One region of the Bacillus sp. AL-1R genome, then DNA from elsewhere that is predicted to be linked to it. Evidence: predicted binding sites of a transcription regulator. Region 1 holds the regulator's gene; each other region holds the start of a gene.

Region 1 (2,211 bases):
TTCGATCTAATTGTTTCCTACGACTTTGAGCTCTTTTTGTAGTTGAGGCACGAGCAATATTACGCTGCACAAAATCCTCAAGTTTAGAGATTTCATCTTGTTGTTTTTCGAACTGTTTTAATTCTTGTTCATATTGAGCTGCCTTTAAATCAAGGTACTTACTATAATTACCAACAAATCGTTGATGCTTATGATTAGATATTTCATAAACAATATTAACAACTTGATCAAGGAAATATCGATCATGGGAAACGATTAATACTGCGCCAGGATATGACTGTAAGTAGCGCTCTAACCAACTAAGGGTCTCAATATCTAAATGGTTCGTAGGCTCATCCAAGATTAACAAGTCTGGCTTTGTCAGTAATAGCTTACCTAATGCTAGGCGTGTCTTTTGTCCACCGCTTAATGAAGAGATTTTTGTTTCATAATCTTCATTACTAAAACCTAAACCACTAATGATTGAACGAATATCTGCTTCAAACTGGTAACCGCCGTTTTCTTTAAATGTATATTGTAGATGATCATATTCATTCATAACCTTGTCATAAACGGATTGATTAGAGTAGACTTCCTCCTTAGTCATTTTAACTTCTAGTTTTCTCATATTATCTTGCATTTCTACTAAATGATTGAATACAGAATAATATTCTTCCCAAATCGTTTTATCACTCTGTAAACCAGTGTTTTGGGCTAGGTATCCTACAGTAACGTCTTTAGGCTTATTTATTTCGCCGCCATCATAGGATATTTCACCTGCTATGATTTTCAATAATGTAGATTTTCCAGCACCATTACGTCCAACAATGGCAACTCGATCACTCGTTTGAACTTCTAATTTTATATTTGAAAGTATAATGTCACTACCAAAATACTTTGAGACATTATTTACTTGTAAAAGAATCATTGATAACACCTCATTGCAAAATTTTTTATCTATGTAACTGTAGACTGTCAAAATTCTTAAATATAGTGTATATTTTACATTAGAACAAGTACTTTATTACTAAAATAAGGTCAAATTACACACCATAGTAAAAAGAATTACAGTAAGTGGGGGATTAAAAAATGGATTCGGAACAAATTAAAATTCCACAAGCTACTGCTAAACGTCTACCTTTATATTACCGTTTTATAAAGAATTTGTCTTTATCAGGTAAACAAAGAGTTTCTTCAGCAGAGTTAAGTGAAGCAGTAAAGGTAGATTCCGCTACAATCAGAAGAGATTTTTCTTATTTTGGGGCACTAGGTAAAAAAGGTTATGGATATAATGTAAATTACTTATTAACTTTTTTCTCGAAAGCGCTTAACCAGCATGAAGTTATGAAAGTTGCATTAATTGGTGTTGGTAATTTAGGAACTGCATTTTTACACTATAATTTTATAAAAAATAATAATACAAAAATTGAGATGGCATTTGATATTGATCCAAATAAAATTGGTACTGAAATAGGTGGAGTACCTGTTTATAATTTAGAAAATCTAGAAGAAGTTATGAATGAAGATATTCAAATCGTTATTTTAACTGTTCCTGCACCAGTGGCACAATCAATAGCTGATCGATTAAATGGAAAAAATATTAGAGGAATTTTAAATTTCACACCTGCACGAATTAGTGTACCAGAACATATTCGCATTCATCATATAGACTTAGCAGTTGAACTGCAAACATTGGCATATTTTTTACAACAATAAAATTACTGGATATATAAAAAACCCCCTCTTGGGGGTTTTTTAATGTAAATTAATCTGCTGAAAAACAACAAAAGAGTTCATTAACATATGTGTTAAGATTGGAACCAAAATTGAGTTTGTTCGTTTATACAGGTAACAAAATACAAAACCAATTAGAAAGTATGACAAAAAGAAGGGTAAGTCTCCATGCATAAGTGAAAAGATCGCTGAACTAATCCCAGCAGAAATAATAAATGGTAAACGATTATAAAGCCTTTTAAAAATAATTCCACGAAAAATAACTTCTTCTAAAATTGGTGCAACTAGACTTGGTATGACAATAAAAGCTGGATTAAGCTTAGCGATGTTTATGATATTTTGAGTATTTTCTGAGCCCTTATGTAAATCAAGTACATAAATTAAAATTAAATTACAAACAATTTGAGTTAGCATTGTTATGAAGTAACCTAAAATAACCCAATTTATTATTGTACGATAATTAGTTTTAAAACTCTTTATTCCTTCATAAATGGGCTT
Region 2 (2,211 bases), 1.7 Mb from region 1:
GAAACTGCATTACTTCAAATTAGACCAAATAATACATTTAACGCATTTTTAACATTATCATTTCTAGCGCTGCCTGTTATTCCGAGTATTAAACTAACTACTAAAGGTTTATTTAATGTAAATGAATTTAAATTTATTCCGGTATTTTCTGGTGAATAAATAGTATGAAAGGAAGGCACTTATTAAAGGAGTCTTTTTATGTGGATATGAACAATTCAAAAAAGAGCACACATGATGGCTCCTTTTTGAATTCTAATATTAAAATAGTACTATTTTACAATTGCTCTTTTAAATAATATATTATTTTCTAAATGGATGTGTTGGAAAGTATCTGACTCTAAAGCTTCAAGTCTTTGATAAACAAGTCGGTAAGTACCACATGCTTCCATTGGTGGGGTATAGTCATTTGTAATGTCACGTAATTCTTTAAAAAGATCCCCAGCAGTACTGTGCTCATTTTCTAATTCTTCAACGACTTTACTTAATTTCTTGTAATTTTCTTCAGTTGGATTTTTTTCATAGTCTAAAATTAATTTAAAGTCCACTGATTCTTCTTTCCATGTATGTTGTTCTAATTCAGTTTTTAAATCAAAAAACAGTTTGTGCAATCTTACTAAATGAGGTTGAGTTCCACCGTGAACTCGCATTACTTTTGTTACATATGGACTTAATTGAGGTAATTCCTCATTTAAAAAACGATGATGCTTGTTTACAATATGATTGATTAAATCACTACTAGATGCTTCTTTAAAATCAATCATTACTTCATTCGATAATTTAGTTTCTTGATATAGTGAATTTAGTTTTGTTAAAATTTCATCTTTTGATAATTTTCTTTCTTCAATTGCTTCAATTAGTGGTCTATTTCCACCGCAGCAAAAATCAATTCGATATGATTTAAAAAGGTCACTAGCCTTTGGAAACTCTGTTACAATCTCGCTAATTTTGTCGAACTTATTAAAAGGTTGATTCATATTAAAAACCTCCATAAAATTTTATTTGCTTTGATCTTTCTGAGAAAAGAATACCAACAATAACAACTAAAGATTGTGATACAAATCACATTTAAGAGATTTTAAAAGAAATTTTAAAAGAAATGAAATTTGAGGAGCTGTTATCATTAAATACTGATTTGATGGTTTAGATATATTACTTTGTATATGAATGAACATAAAAATAAAGTTTATACAAGATAATTAGCGAAACATGAAACAATTAAATGTTCATTGTTTCACAAATTAGACACAGATTTTAAATTAAATGAATGATATGATCTTTATGTAAATATCACTTCATTGATTTTCTGTAATTTAAATAATTAACATCTTGAATGTTTAAGTTTGTTTTTTCTATGAATTTAGTCGAAGGAGTGAAGGGGAATTGTCTAAAACTTATATGGTATATAGTTATAAAGATGGATCTTGTATAGGTAAAAACTATTTTCAAGGGGCAACTTGGAAAACTTTAATGAAGCATTTGGCTGTTCGTAAACGTGACGGTGAACTTAGATATGGAAAAGTAATTAATCCTGATTATGTAGATATATATACACTTGATAAAGATCATAAAGAGGTGTTAGTAAAAGAAAGAATGACTAATTTTACTAGACTTTCAATGGCTTAAAATGTTTGGCAATCACATTTTGTGGTTGTCTTTTTTTATTACTTTAATTGCTTTTAAAACATCTGAAAAAAATTTTATCAAAATAATAGTACAAGTTATATAATATCTTACAACTTGTACTATTATTTCTAAGAAGTCAGTTTGATGACTGCATGTGCTAATTCATTGTATTTTTTCCCCATTAATGAATCAGTATGGTAAATTCCTAATGCTGGGGAATTAGCGTCTGGTCTTTGCACGGGGAATTGTACAAGAACTTGGCTTGCCAAGCTCTGAGCTAGACGGTCCCCGCCGTTTTCACCAAAGAGATTAATTTGATTGTGACAATCAGAGCATTGAATATAGGCCATATTTTCCACGATTCCTAAAATTTTGTTGCCAGTTCTTGATGTCATAGCACCTGCTCTGAATGCAACTTCTGAAGCTGTTTCATGTGGAGTGGTCACAACAATTTCTTTTAAATCTTTGACCAAATCATTTAAATCCAAAGGTATGTCACCAGTTCCAGGAGGTAAATCAAATAATAGATAATCTGTATCTCCCCAATCAACTTCCTGAAAAAAAGTTTTAATGACTCTACCAAGCATA
Region 3 (2,211 bases), 1.3 Mb from region 1:
TCGCTGTATCATCGTAATTAGGAAATTTCAATGAATTCTCTTTATGCTTTTTTAGATGATATATACCTAAAAATAGTGCTAGTCCAATAATGAATATGATCATTAACACCCATGTGTATTTACCCTTTATTTTTTTCAAAATTACCTCCTTAACATCTTTATGATACTTTTACAATATTAAAAAATGTCATATTTTTCAATCTTTTTAAACACAAAGACCTCTTTCAATTTAGAAAGAGGTCTTTGTTGTTTTATAAAATAGGCTCCATTGTTTTTCTTAATGTGTCTACAGATTTTTTAAACTGACGTTGCTCTAAATCATTTAAATCAAGTTCAACGACTTCGCGAATTCCACCACGATTAATGACTGCTGGAACGCCAATATATATATCGTGTTCTCCATATTCTCCATCTAAATATGCAGAAACTGTAATAATACTATTCTCATTTTTTAAAATCGCTTTTGTTAATCTAACTAATCCCATTCCAATTCCGTAATATGTTGCACCTTTTTTCTTTATTATGTGATATGCAGCATCACGTGTATTTAAAAAGATTTCATCAAGATCTCTTTGGCTAAATTGTGGATTTTTCTTTAATACATGATGTACAGGTGACGTACCAATATTTGTTTTAGACCAAACTGGTAGTTCACTATCACCATGTTCTCCTATAATATATCCATGGATATTTCTTGCATCAACATTAAAATAATCTCCAAGCATATATCTAAAACGTGCAGTATCTAAACTTGTTCCAGATCCGATTACTCTTTCTTTTGGTAGTCCTGAAAATTTCCAAGTTGCATAAGTTAAAATATCTACTGGATTTGTGGCAATTAAAAAGATACCGTCAAATCCTGAAGCCATAATTTCTCCAACAATCCCTTTAAAAATAGCGCAATTTTTTGCAACTAAATCTAAACGAGTTTCTCCAGGCTTTTGAGCTGCTCCAGCTGTAATGACGACTAAACAAGCATCTTTACAATCACTATAGTCTCCAGCCCAAATTTTTGTTCTTGAATCTACAAAAGGTAAACAATGGCTTAAATCCATTGCGTCTCCTTCCGCTTTATCCTTATTTAAATCGATCATAACTAGTTCTTCAGCAACACCTTTATTTAACATACCAAAGGCATAGCTTGCTCCTACTGCGCCTGTTCCGATCAATGCGACACGATTTACTTCTTTGTGTAACATAATATCCACCTCATTTGTGATTAAAAGTGTAAGTAATTGGGACTTCTATATTATATATGTATATCCACTAAAAAGTTTGTGAAACTTTTTACAAATTTGTTACAGTTTAAGTCGTGTACAAATTTGATTTATTCATCATTAGACTAAAATTAAGTCTATCCTATTTTCAATCAAATCGTGTCACATTATGCACTTAGTCAATCGCTTTTATAATTCTTGATTCTGTTAAAATTAACGGCATTTTAATGTCATGTTTTTCTGTTGGTAGTTCATCAATGATTTGGATATCATATGCTAAGGCTAAGAGTTGATTAGTATAATCTTCTAAGTAACGATCATAATAGCCACCACCATATCCAAGTCTTTTTCCACTTTTTGTATAGGCTACTCCAGGAACAATTATTAAATCGATTAATTCTTTCTTTATTTCCTCACATTTTTCTTCAATTGGCTCTTGTATTCCAAAATACCCTTTCTTTAAATCATCGAATGAATTAATTTTGTAAAAGTGCATTTTTCTTGTTTCATGGTTACATTTAGGCACAACAACTGATTTATTCATTTTCCAACAAGTAGTGATTAAATACTTAGTATTTATTTCATGCTCCATTGGCATAGTCGTTGCGATAAGATCTGCACTCTTCATTTGTTCTGTACTTAATAATTTTTCTATAATTAGTTTGGACTTTTCGTCTCTGTCCGTTACTGAAATATTTTTCAAGTTTTTCATCATTAAATTTCTAATTTCTTTTTTTTCCATGATACTTGCCTCCATAGGTCAGGTTTAAGTTCTCTATAAGTAAAGCGTTGTATAGAAGAAAAAATATATTCTAGCTAAAATTATAATTTAAAAATAAAAAAAACAGTAGGAAAATTCCTACTGTTTACTTTGTTTCGCGATGAACTGTAACTTTTTTAAGTCTTGGGCAATATTTTTTAAGCTCAAGACGGTCTGGGTTATTACGTTTATTTTTAGTAGTGATATAGTTACGATCTCCGCATTCTGTACATG
Region 4 (2,211 bases), 1.5 Mb from region 1:
GAGTCACACGGTGTAAAAATTATATCAATGGGTTTTTTCATCAAAAATAATGATCCTGTCGTTTGGAGAGGTCCTATGTTAGGTAAAATGGTTGAGCATTTCAGTAAAGATGTCATTTGGGGAGAATTAGACTATTGCATTTTAGACATGCCTCCAGGGACTGGTGATATTGCACTCGATATGCACCACTTTATTCCTGAGAGTAAAGAAATGATTGTTACCACCCCACATCAAACAGCATCAATTGTTGCCGAAAGAGCAGGAACGATGGCCCAAAAAGCAAATCATGAAATTCTTGGTGTAATTGAAAATATGTCTTACTTTCAACCTAAAGATTGTTCCGAAAAGTATTACATATTTGGAAAAGGAGGTGGCGATTTATTAGCCAATCGATTAGGAAGTGAAGTACTTGCCAAGCTTCCGATTGAAGAAGTGAAGGATGATTCACCTACTCCGTCCATATATAATGAGAATACTAGATTATTTCAACATTATAATGAGTTAGCTACTACCATTAATCTGAAATTTAACGCTTTACATGCTGTTATAGAAGATTAAACTAACCTACAAAAGCGACTTCCATTAGCAGAAGTCGCTTTTGTAGGTTGAGTACTTGAAAAAATATGCAGAATTTACATAAATAGAAAACTAGTTACTACTAAAAATATGACAGAATTGATAATCTCAACAATCCCTAATTGCATAATTGTAAGTTTTTTATTGTAAAGGGAAATTGCTCTGATTAAACTAGGCGCAAAAGGAAGAATCCAAAGCCAGGACTCTTTTAAAGTAAAAATAAATAATAGAGTAATAAAATGGTATCCCCACGAATACCAACGAAATCTCTTATTCTTTTTTTCTCGAATCATCGATTTTACAAAAAATGTGCTACCTAAAAAGTATAAAAATACAAATAGTGCTACACTCCAGCCTTCACTTGTAAGTACTCCCTTTCCTATATAATAACTAGCCAAACCACCTATACAAAAAACACCTATTGCAAGCATATCATTCGTAAAGGCTCGTTCGTTTTTTCTCTTAACAAAGTATATGTTAAATAGAAAGAATGGAAGCATGGCTAAGCCAAAGTAGATCAATTTCCATTCAGCAAACATCACGAGTGCTAAAAATACGAATGAAATGAAAAAATAACTGATCGCCCATTTAGTATAAAATGACACTTGTTTCCCTTTTATTACCATCATTAAAGGATAGGTTGCAAGATATAGAAAAAACCAACCTATAAACAAAGGGATATGAATTAAACGAAACGAACTAGCGACAACGCCAAGTATATAAGGAATTAAGAGCATTGCCCAAGCTCCGTGTTGGTTTGGAACTACTATTTTCACGTTATAACACCCACTTTCATCATTATTCTTCCATCATACTGATACAAATGGGCGTTTTCTGTGATATAGTTCACTAATCTTTCAATTATTGTCCTGTATCATAAAGTAAAAGCTAACATTTGGAGGAATATCTATGTTTGAGACTAATTTCGATCAGGATCCATTTATTGTGATATGGGAATTAACTAGAGCCTGTGAGCTCAATTGTCTTCATTGCAGAGCTGAAGCTCAGTACAAACGGCATCCTCTTGAACTTGACTTGGATGAAGGAAAAAAACTGATTAATGAAATTTATGAAATGAATAATCCATTACTTGTATTTACCGGTGGAGACCCACTCATGCGACCTGACGTTTATGATCTTGCTTCTTACGCGATTCAAAAAGGTGTGCGCGTTTCCATGACCCCTAGTGCTACACCGAATGTAACAAAAGAAGCCATTGAAAGAGCAAAAGAAGTGGGTCTTGCTCGTTGGGCATTTAGTTTAGATGGTCCAACTGCAAAAATCCATGATCACTTCCGAGGTACTTCAGGATCATTCGATTTAACAATGAATGCAATTAAATACATTCACGAGTTAGAACTTCCATTACAAATTAACACTGTGATCTCACGTTATAATATTGATTACTTAGAAGAAATGGCAGAGATGATTCAACAATTAAAATGTGTATTATGGAGTGTATTTTTCCTAGTTCCAACAGGAAGAGGCAAAGTAACTGACATGATTTCACCGGTAGAACACGAAAAAGTATTCCGTTGGCTAAATGAATTAAGCAAACGAGTACCTTTTGATATTAAAACAACTGCTGCACAGCACTATCGCCGAGTAGTCATCTCAGATAAAATAAGAAAAAAT

Evidence for each region. The regulator Rex, encoded in region 1, represses fermentation and respiration genes when NADH is low (regulators of the CRP and FNR family bind a similar motif). The targets are predictions, from matches to a motif close to TTGTGAAATATTTCACAA.
Region 2: ric (iron-sulfur cluster repair di-iron protein) is a predicted target of Rex. The motif match lies at 1,048-1,065, and genes of this name have one in related genera.
Region 3: ACSBO6_RS14120 (L-lactate dehydrogenase) is a predicted target of Rex. The motif match lies at 1,276-1,293, and genes of this name have one in related genera.
Region 4: ACSBO6_RS13025 (YwiC-like family protein) is a predicted target of Rex. The motif match lies at 1,411-1,428, and genes of this name have one in related genera.

Annotation. Positions count from the first base shown of each region.
Region 1 covers NZ_CP197469.1:4,209,073-4,211,283, reverse strand. Annotated here, with positions in the region: gene ACSBO6_RS19980 (ABC-F family ATP-binding cassette domain-containing protein) at 1-907, opposite strand, end outside; gene ACSBO6_RS19975 (redox-sensing transcriptional repressor Rex) at 1,069-1,695, shown strand; gene ACSBO6_RS19970 (CPBP family intramembrane glutamic endopeptidase) at 1,735-2,211, opposite strand, start outside.
Region 2 covers NZ_CP197469.1:2,539,416-2,541,626, reverse strand. Annotated here, with positions in the region: gene ade (adenine deaminase) at 1-159, shown strand, start outside; gene ric (iron-sulfur cluster repair di-iron protein) at 270-974, opposite strand; gene ACSBO6_RS11915 (hypothetical protein) at 1,381-1,623, shown strand; gene ACSBO6_RS11910 (P-loop NTPase) at 1,752-2,211, opposite strand, start outside.
Region 3 covers NZ_CP197469.1:2,945,355-2,947,565, forward strand. Annotated here, with positions in the region: gene ACSBO6_RS14115 (M15 family metallopeptidase) at 1-139, opposite strand, end outside; gene ACSBO6_RS14120 (L-lactate dehydrogenase) at 252-1,199, opposite strand; gene ACSBO6_RS14125 (5-formyltetrahydrofolate cyclo-ligase) at 1,393-1,959, opposite strand; gene rpmG (50S ribosomal protein L33) at 2,084-2,211, opposite strand, start outside.
Region 4 covers NZ_CP197469.1:2,749,877-2,752,087, forward strand. Annotated here, with positions in the region: gene ACSBO6_RS13020 (Mrp/NBP35 family ATP-binding protein) at 1-558, shown strand, start outside; gene ACSBO6_RS13025 (YwiC-like family protein) at 633-1,352, opposite strand; gene ACSBO6_RS13030 (TIGR04053 family radical SAM/SPASM domain-containing protein) at 1,486-2,211, shown strand, end outside.